DNA from 2 places in the Shewanella sp. YLB-07 genome. Region 2 is predicted to be linked to the other one. Evidence: riboswitches for the same ligand, from Rfam matches in the RefSeq annotation. Region 2 holds a riboswitch; the other holds the start of a gene.
What was found. A riboswitch is a leader RNA that binds a small molecule or an ion and turns the genes downstream of it on or off. The one in region 2 is predicted to bind cobalamin.
Positions count from the first base shown of each region.

Region 1: linked by a shared signal. The riboswitch ahead of FS373_RS12505 (TonB-dependent receptor) and the one ahead of FS373_RS10650 (ABC transporter ATP-binding protein) in region 2 are both predicted to bind cobalamin.

Region 1 is NZ_VOQB01000005.1:120,599-124,018, reverse strand. Features, by position in the region: gene FS373_RS12515 (M56 family metallopeptidase) at 1-807, opposite strand, end outside; gene FS373_RS12510 (BlaI/MecI/CopY family transcriptional regulator) at 800-1,255, opposite strand; cobalamin riboswitch at 1,714-1,932, shown strand; gene FS373_RS12505 (TonB-dependent receptor) at 2,044-3,420, shown strand, end outside.
Region 2 is NZ_VOQB01000004.1:239,317-242,736, forward strand. Features, by position in the region: gene FS373_RS10640 (ATP-binding protein) at 1-652, shown strand, start outside; gene FS373_RS10645 (histidine phosphatase family protein) at 745-1,413, shown strand; cobalamin riboswitch at 1,634-1,906, shown strand; gene FS373_RS10650 (ABC transporter ATP-binding protein) at 1,937-2,863, shown strand; gene FS373_RS10655 (FecCD family ABC transporter permease) at 2,931-3,420, shown strand, end outside.

The DNA.
Region 1 (3,420 bases), on a different contig from region 2:
CTTTAAGATGTTTTTATTTCCATAGTGGGTATGCAGCATGCCCATTTGAGCGTGCTGAGAGTAAGCCAATAACGCATGGCTATAGGCAATTTTTTCATCGGTATTCATCAATGAGGTGATTTGAGCATCACAGGCGAGTTCTTGATCGTCACGAAAACGGCGGTAGGCTAGCCAGCAAAGCGGATTGAACCAGAAGATGGCGAGCAGACCATAGGCCAGTAGGTTAATGATGATGTCTCCGCGTTCATGGTGAAACAGTTCGTGTTCCAATACGGCTTTTTGCTGCTTTACTGTCAGTTTATGAAAGTCTGATGGCACTATGATCGTCGGCTTAATCACGCCTGTTAACATGGGAGAAGTGATCTCTGGACTCTGTAATATGGGTAAAGCGTCGGTCAACATCAGCGCGTTGATGTTAAGTTCGCCGCTCTGGGGGTGAGCATAAGGTGTACTCTTGCTCAACAATTTATTTAAATAGCGTTGTTGCAGTAGTAACAGTGCCGTCATCACGGCAATACCAGACAACCATAAACCTGCGACTAAAGGGGCCGGGATTAGGCTTTCACTGTTTTTAACGGCGAGTGACGCCAGCACTCTGTAATGCTCAAAACTTGCTAGCTTAGATTCTGCCAGCAAGTTAGGCAGAAATTGCAGTACCACAGAGCCTAATAACATTAGTGGGATAGCCAGCCATAAACTGTACATGTGGTGAGCCCCTAGCTGTTTAAGCAGTGGCTTATGAAAAAGTAGGATGAAGGCGCAGACTAAGCTTATGAGTATGCTTTGTTGTGTGAGCCAGTTAATCATGATTAGGCTCCTTTGTTTTAGTATCGGTTGTTTGACAGTCGCTGCTTAACTCACCCTTGTTCAAGCTGTCTTTTTTCGAGTCCTCTTCTTGCCAGTTGTCGATCAGCGTTTTCAATTCTGCAACATCTTCTGCGCTGAGTTTATTTTCTTTGGCAAAGCCCGCAACTAGGGGGGCGATACGACCCGAGAACATTCTCTCTACGAAAGACTGACTCTCTTTAATTTGATATTCACTTTGATTGATTAGGGGCGAGTAGAGATAGCCTCGGCCCTTTTTTTGAAACCCGATCGCCTGTTTTTTTACTAAGCGGTTTAATAGGGTTTTGACTGTTTTTTCGTGCCATTCATTAGAATCTGCCAATTTTTTCACCACTTCATTTGAGCTTATCGGTGACGACTCCCATAGGATATTGAGTACGGCAAGTTCTGAATTACTGATCTCTTTCATCGGCTGATCCCATTGTCAAAGTGTGTACTGATTACTTTCTGTTGAATGCATGTTATGGATTACAGCTGTAATCGACAAGTTTAAGATTACACTTGTAATCCAATTTGGCAAGTCATTTTGTTTGATAATTGATATAAATGTTGTGAATTTGTTTTATGTGGGTGTTAGTTAGATTTCTTTTGATTGCCAATCAGACGCTTGCATTCTTTTTGAACAAATCGTTTTATTAAAAATTTGCCGGAGTAACAGCCAAAGAGAATAAAATTAGACTTTTAGGTAAGCAGAATGTCATTCAAAAGTTAGACATTTATACGTATAGACGTCTATAATGCGGCGGTTCGTCACTCGGTGCTAAACAGGGTACTAATACTTGGTACAAAACTGAGTGCGTTCTTGGAACGAATTAACAATGTTTTAGTCAATCTTTTGTGGTGCCTAAACCTATTTAACGTGTTGAAACATAGCGGATTGCTATGAATTTCGACAATTAAGGTGAAGGATAATCGGGAAGTCAGTGAGAATCTGACACTGCCCCCGCAACGGTAAAAGGTAAGAGTCAGGTGCGCTTATTTGTGAAGAAATGGCAGCGTAAAAAGCCTGAACTCGCGCAGTGTTGCTTTTTAAAGTGTCATCGCAGAGCCTAAGTCCGGAGACCGGCCCATTAGATGATTTTGAGATTTCGGCGGGCAGATCTCAAGATGCGGCTTTCGGTCAACAGCATAAAGCTGAACGGCCTAATTATGTCGTGACATCTTTGCCCCGTTTTCCTTTTAGGAGTTAAAGGTAAAATGGGTACACTCTCATATAAAAAGTCATATAATGAGCCAAACAAACTTTCAACAATAGCCATTCTAATCAGTAGTGTATTGACTCTGTCTGTTGTCTCATCGAGCGCTATGGCGGCCGAAGCTGCTAATACTGGTGAAAGCCAGGCAAACAGTGTCGATGAAGTGATCACTGTGATTGGCCGTAGCGAAAACACCCCTCTGAATATCGCGGCCAACGTGAATATTATCGATTCTGCTCAGATAGAGATGAGCGGCGCGACCACGCTAACCGAAGTGTTACGTGGTCAGAGCGGCATTCAAATTTCAGATTCAAACTCAGGCGCGGTTTTTTCGATGCGTGGCTTCTCTGCTGGCCAAGCTGCGAACAATACACTGATCTTAGTCGATGGTCGCCGTCTTAATAATATCGATATTGCGGCGCCTAGCATCAATGCGATCCCACTCAATCAAATTGAGCGCGTCGAGATCTTATCTGGCAGCGCTGGTGTGCTTTACGGCGATCAGGCGGTTGGTGGTGTGATTAACATCATTACTAGGGCTCCGACGGGAACAGGTGGAAGTATTCAGCTGTCTGGCGGCAGTTTCAACACGTATGAAGGCAAGGCCGATGTGTCTGGTGCGATTAACGATACCTGGCGCTACTATGCGGCTGCGAGTTATAACCAAGGTGATAACTATCGTGATCATAACGCCAATAAGACATCATCTGTTTTAGGTCGCCTGCAATATCAAACTGAATCGGATAACTTTTTCATCGAGACCAGTTACTACGATAACGATCGTGAAATGGCGGGATCATTAACTCTGGATCAGATTGAAGACGATCCGACTCAAGCAAATCCATCCAATCCAGATGACTATCAACATGAGATGACAACGGCTATCCGCAGTGGTTACCAACATCAATTAAACGATGCCTGGTCTCTGGGCGCCGATATCAACTATACCGACAGTAAAGTTAAGAGTATTAGCTGGGGAAAGCCTGGCACCAACAAGCGCTCATTTCTTGAATTTACGCCTAAAGCTGTTGCTCATATTGCCACCGAAAAGGGCGACTTGAGTATCGTCACCGGTATCGATTTGAGTCGAGGTGAGTCAGAATTTAGCCGTGGTCGTAGTAACGTTCAAAAGGTTGCCAGTGCCTATGTTCAAGCCAGTGTTCCATTAACCACTAGTCTTAGCTATGTCGTGGGTGGCCGTTACTCTGAAGCGAAGGATGATCTTGTTGATGGTTCTGTGTACCCAGAAGGAATAGAATTAGATCAAGATGCCCATGCCTTCGAGTTAGGTCTGAATTATCGTCCAACCTCGTCTCATAGATTCTATCTACGCGCCGATGATAACTTCCGTTTCGCTAAGGTCGATGAGCAAGCTTAT
Region 2 (3,420 bases):
TCACCTACATGATGAGGTCGTTGGACTGAAGAAGATGTTTGCCGCCGGGGAGCTGAGTGAAGAGGAGTTTCAAGGCTTTATGCTAACCTGCACCGAGTCGATGGATATCATTCTTAAGAACAATGCTCGGGCATCTAAGTTGATCCAGAGCTTTAAACGGGTCGCTGTGGATCAATCCAGTGAGCAGGTTAGAGAGTTTGGCCTTAAAGAATATCTCGGCGAGATCTTAATGTCGCTGCGTCCAACATTGAAAAAAGAGCCTCATAAAATACAGGTTATATGTCCAGATAAGCTTATCTGTAATACCTATCCTGGGGTTATTTCGCAGGTGGTGACTAACCTGATAATGAATAGCTTACTGCATGCCTTTAAGCCTGAACAGGTCGGTAAGGTCACCATAGAAGTGACTGGCAGTGAGGGGAACATATTAATGAATTACAGCGATGATGGTGTCGGCTTAGATGAAGATGGCGAGAAGAATCTATTTGATCCCTTCTATACCACTAAGCGTAATCAGGGAGGCAGTGGACTGGGCACACATCTGGTGTATAACTTGGTGACCCAGAAACTCAAGGGGGAAGTTGACGTCGAAACATCGCCAGGTAAGGGACTCTGTTACCATATACGTTTCCCGCAAAATATTGAGAGTTAGACTTATACTGGGAACAAGAGGATAGGAGTTAGAATCTAGATTCTAGGAAGTAGCACTAGAAATAGAAACGGGAAACCAGCAAAGGAGAAAATATGTCTGAAGGAGCTCAAGGTGACAGCAAGAGCTGCATTGAGAATAAGGCTGAGCGTACCACTGTCTTTTATCTTCTCCGTCATGGTGAATGCGAAGGCGGTGATATACTCAGGGGGCATACAGATGTCGCCGTGAGTCAAGCGGGGCGAGCATCGATGACAGCTGCCATTGAAGGTCTCGTTGAGCGTCACGATGTGGAGTTTGACCAACTATTCTCATCCCCCCTGCGTCGCTGCAGTGAGTTTGCACTCAACCTCTATCTGAAAAATGGAGTGCCATTAAAACTGGAGGACGGTTTAAAGGAGGTTAATTTTGGTGATTGGGATGGCGAGACCTTAGAGAGTTTGTATCAGAACTCCGCTCAGATGATAGAAAGCTATTGGAAGAATCCCTGGGCCGTGACACCACCTAATGGTGAGAGCATGCTTGAGTTTGAATTCAGAATCGATGCCCTTTGGCAATCTATTTTGCAGCAATATTCGGGACAAACCTTACTCTTGATCACTCACGCTGGAGTGATGAGACACTTGATGGCCAATGCCCTTGGTGTGAGTGGGGTGGCCGGTTTTTACACTCAGCTGTCATTAGCTTATGCTTCTGTGGTCAAGATATCTGTGTTCACCTCTCCTCAGGGCCACTTCACTAAGCTGCATTGGGGCGATGACTAATCGCTTTTTACTCTGTCTCTATGACTTATCTGAGTATGTCTTAGTATGAATCAACGCGATCACTTCACAGGTACAATTTGCCAATACAAGTAAAATCGGCATAATAGCGCCCATTAGAGCTTGTTATGTAAATTATCTATTTAGTACTTTATTTAATTTTTTATTCTTTTTAGTTTCTAAGAGGAAGGTTTCAAGTTCGCAAAATGAGGTGTTGAGAGCTAATCTGGCCGTTTAATCAAGTGTGCCCATTTTATTGCTAACTCAAACTTAAAAGGGAATTGGGACGATAGCTCCTAGCTTATGTCTTTAGCTTATGTCTTTAGCTTATGTTTATAGCATTAGCTATCAGCTTTAGAAGCCCAAACTGTGCCCGCAACTGTGAGTGATTTTTAAAAACGTTCCTAGAATCTAGAATCTAGAATCTAGTACCTAGGAACTAGAATCTTGTTTTTAATCACCAGTCAGGATACCTGCCTCATTTTGTCGCGATAATACTCGAGCGGGTAACTCGGGGGAGTCATAGATGTCATTAGTTTCAGGCTCAACGTCACAGAACACACCTGAGCTCGCCTTGGATGTGCGCGAGCTTAGCTGGCAAGTCGAGTCACGCTCGATTCTGTCGCAGGTAAGCTTCTCCATAAGGCGCGGTGAGATGCTCGGCATTATCGGGCCTAACGGTGCGGGAAAGTCGACCTTGCTTCGCTGCATCTATCGATATATCAAGCCTGATAGTGGCCGAATCCAGCTGTTTGGCCAAGAGATAACTTGTCTCTCCTCTAAGGCCTTCGCCAGAGAGGTGGCAGTAGTACTGCAAGATACCCCTCATCACTTCGAGTTGACCACGGCGCAATTGGTGGCTATCGGTTTGACGCCCCATAAAGGCCCGTTCGAATTCACTAATTCTGCCGATCGGGTCTTGATATCCGATGCGCTGGAAAAAGTTGGTTTAACCCATAAGGCTAAGCAGAGTTATGAATATCTCTCTGGCGGTGAAAAGCAAAGAGCCTTGATAGCGCGTGCCATAGTGCAGCAGCCTAAACTTCTTATTCTCGATGAGCCGACCAATCATTTAGATATCCATTATCAGATCCAGATCATGGAGCTGTTGCGCTCAATCGGGATCACTGTGATCACCTCTATTCACGATCTTAATCTCGCTAGCGCCATGTGCGACAAATTACTTCTGCTGGAAGAGGGAAAGTGTATTTCTTACGGTTCGCCTAAACAGGTGCTCACAGAGCAGGCCATAGGCGAGGTCTTCGGTGTCTGTTCCCATGTCGCGCCTCATCCTCAACATGGAAATCCACAGATCTGTTACTACTATGGTTATGAGACGAGTTACGACAAGGGTTACGAGCCAGGACATAAGAATAGCTATGAGAAGGGCCGTGAGAAGAGTCAGGGTAATAAAAGTGGCCCGGTTTCTCTCGAGGACGTAGCCCATGACTAGAAGTGTCAAACTCCCAGCAGGAATTGGAATGGCGGAAACTGATTCAGTTGCAGTGAAAACCAGAGAAATGAAAACTGGTGAAGTCGATTTGGTTAAGCATGAGCTGTTTGCTCATAAATGGATTTTATTCTCCCTGAGCTTATTATCTCTGCTGAGTCTGATGTTTGCCGCGAGTTTTGGTGCCGCAAATATCTCGTTTATGGACACCTTAGATGTGGTCTTGCATCAGTTGTTCGGGATTGGCGACGTTGCTAGCATCACCCAGCGCATAGTGATGGAACTGAGATTTCCTAGAGTCATATTGGCATTTATTGCTGGAGCTGGTCTCTCTATCGCAGGTAGTGTGCTGCAAACTGTCACACGCAACCCACTGGCGGACCCTTATCTGTTCGGTATCTCTTCTGGGGCATCTTTTGGTGCTGTTATTGTGCTAACACTATTTACCGGCTCAGGGCTGCTCGCCGGCTCTGGTCTGTTTGAACAGTTTAGCTGGATGACATTGCCTCTGGGGGCCTTTATGGGGGCCGGCTTGTCGGTTGCTATGGTACTGGCTCTGT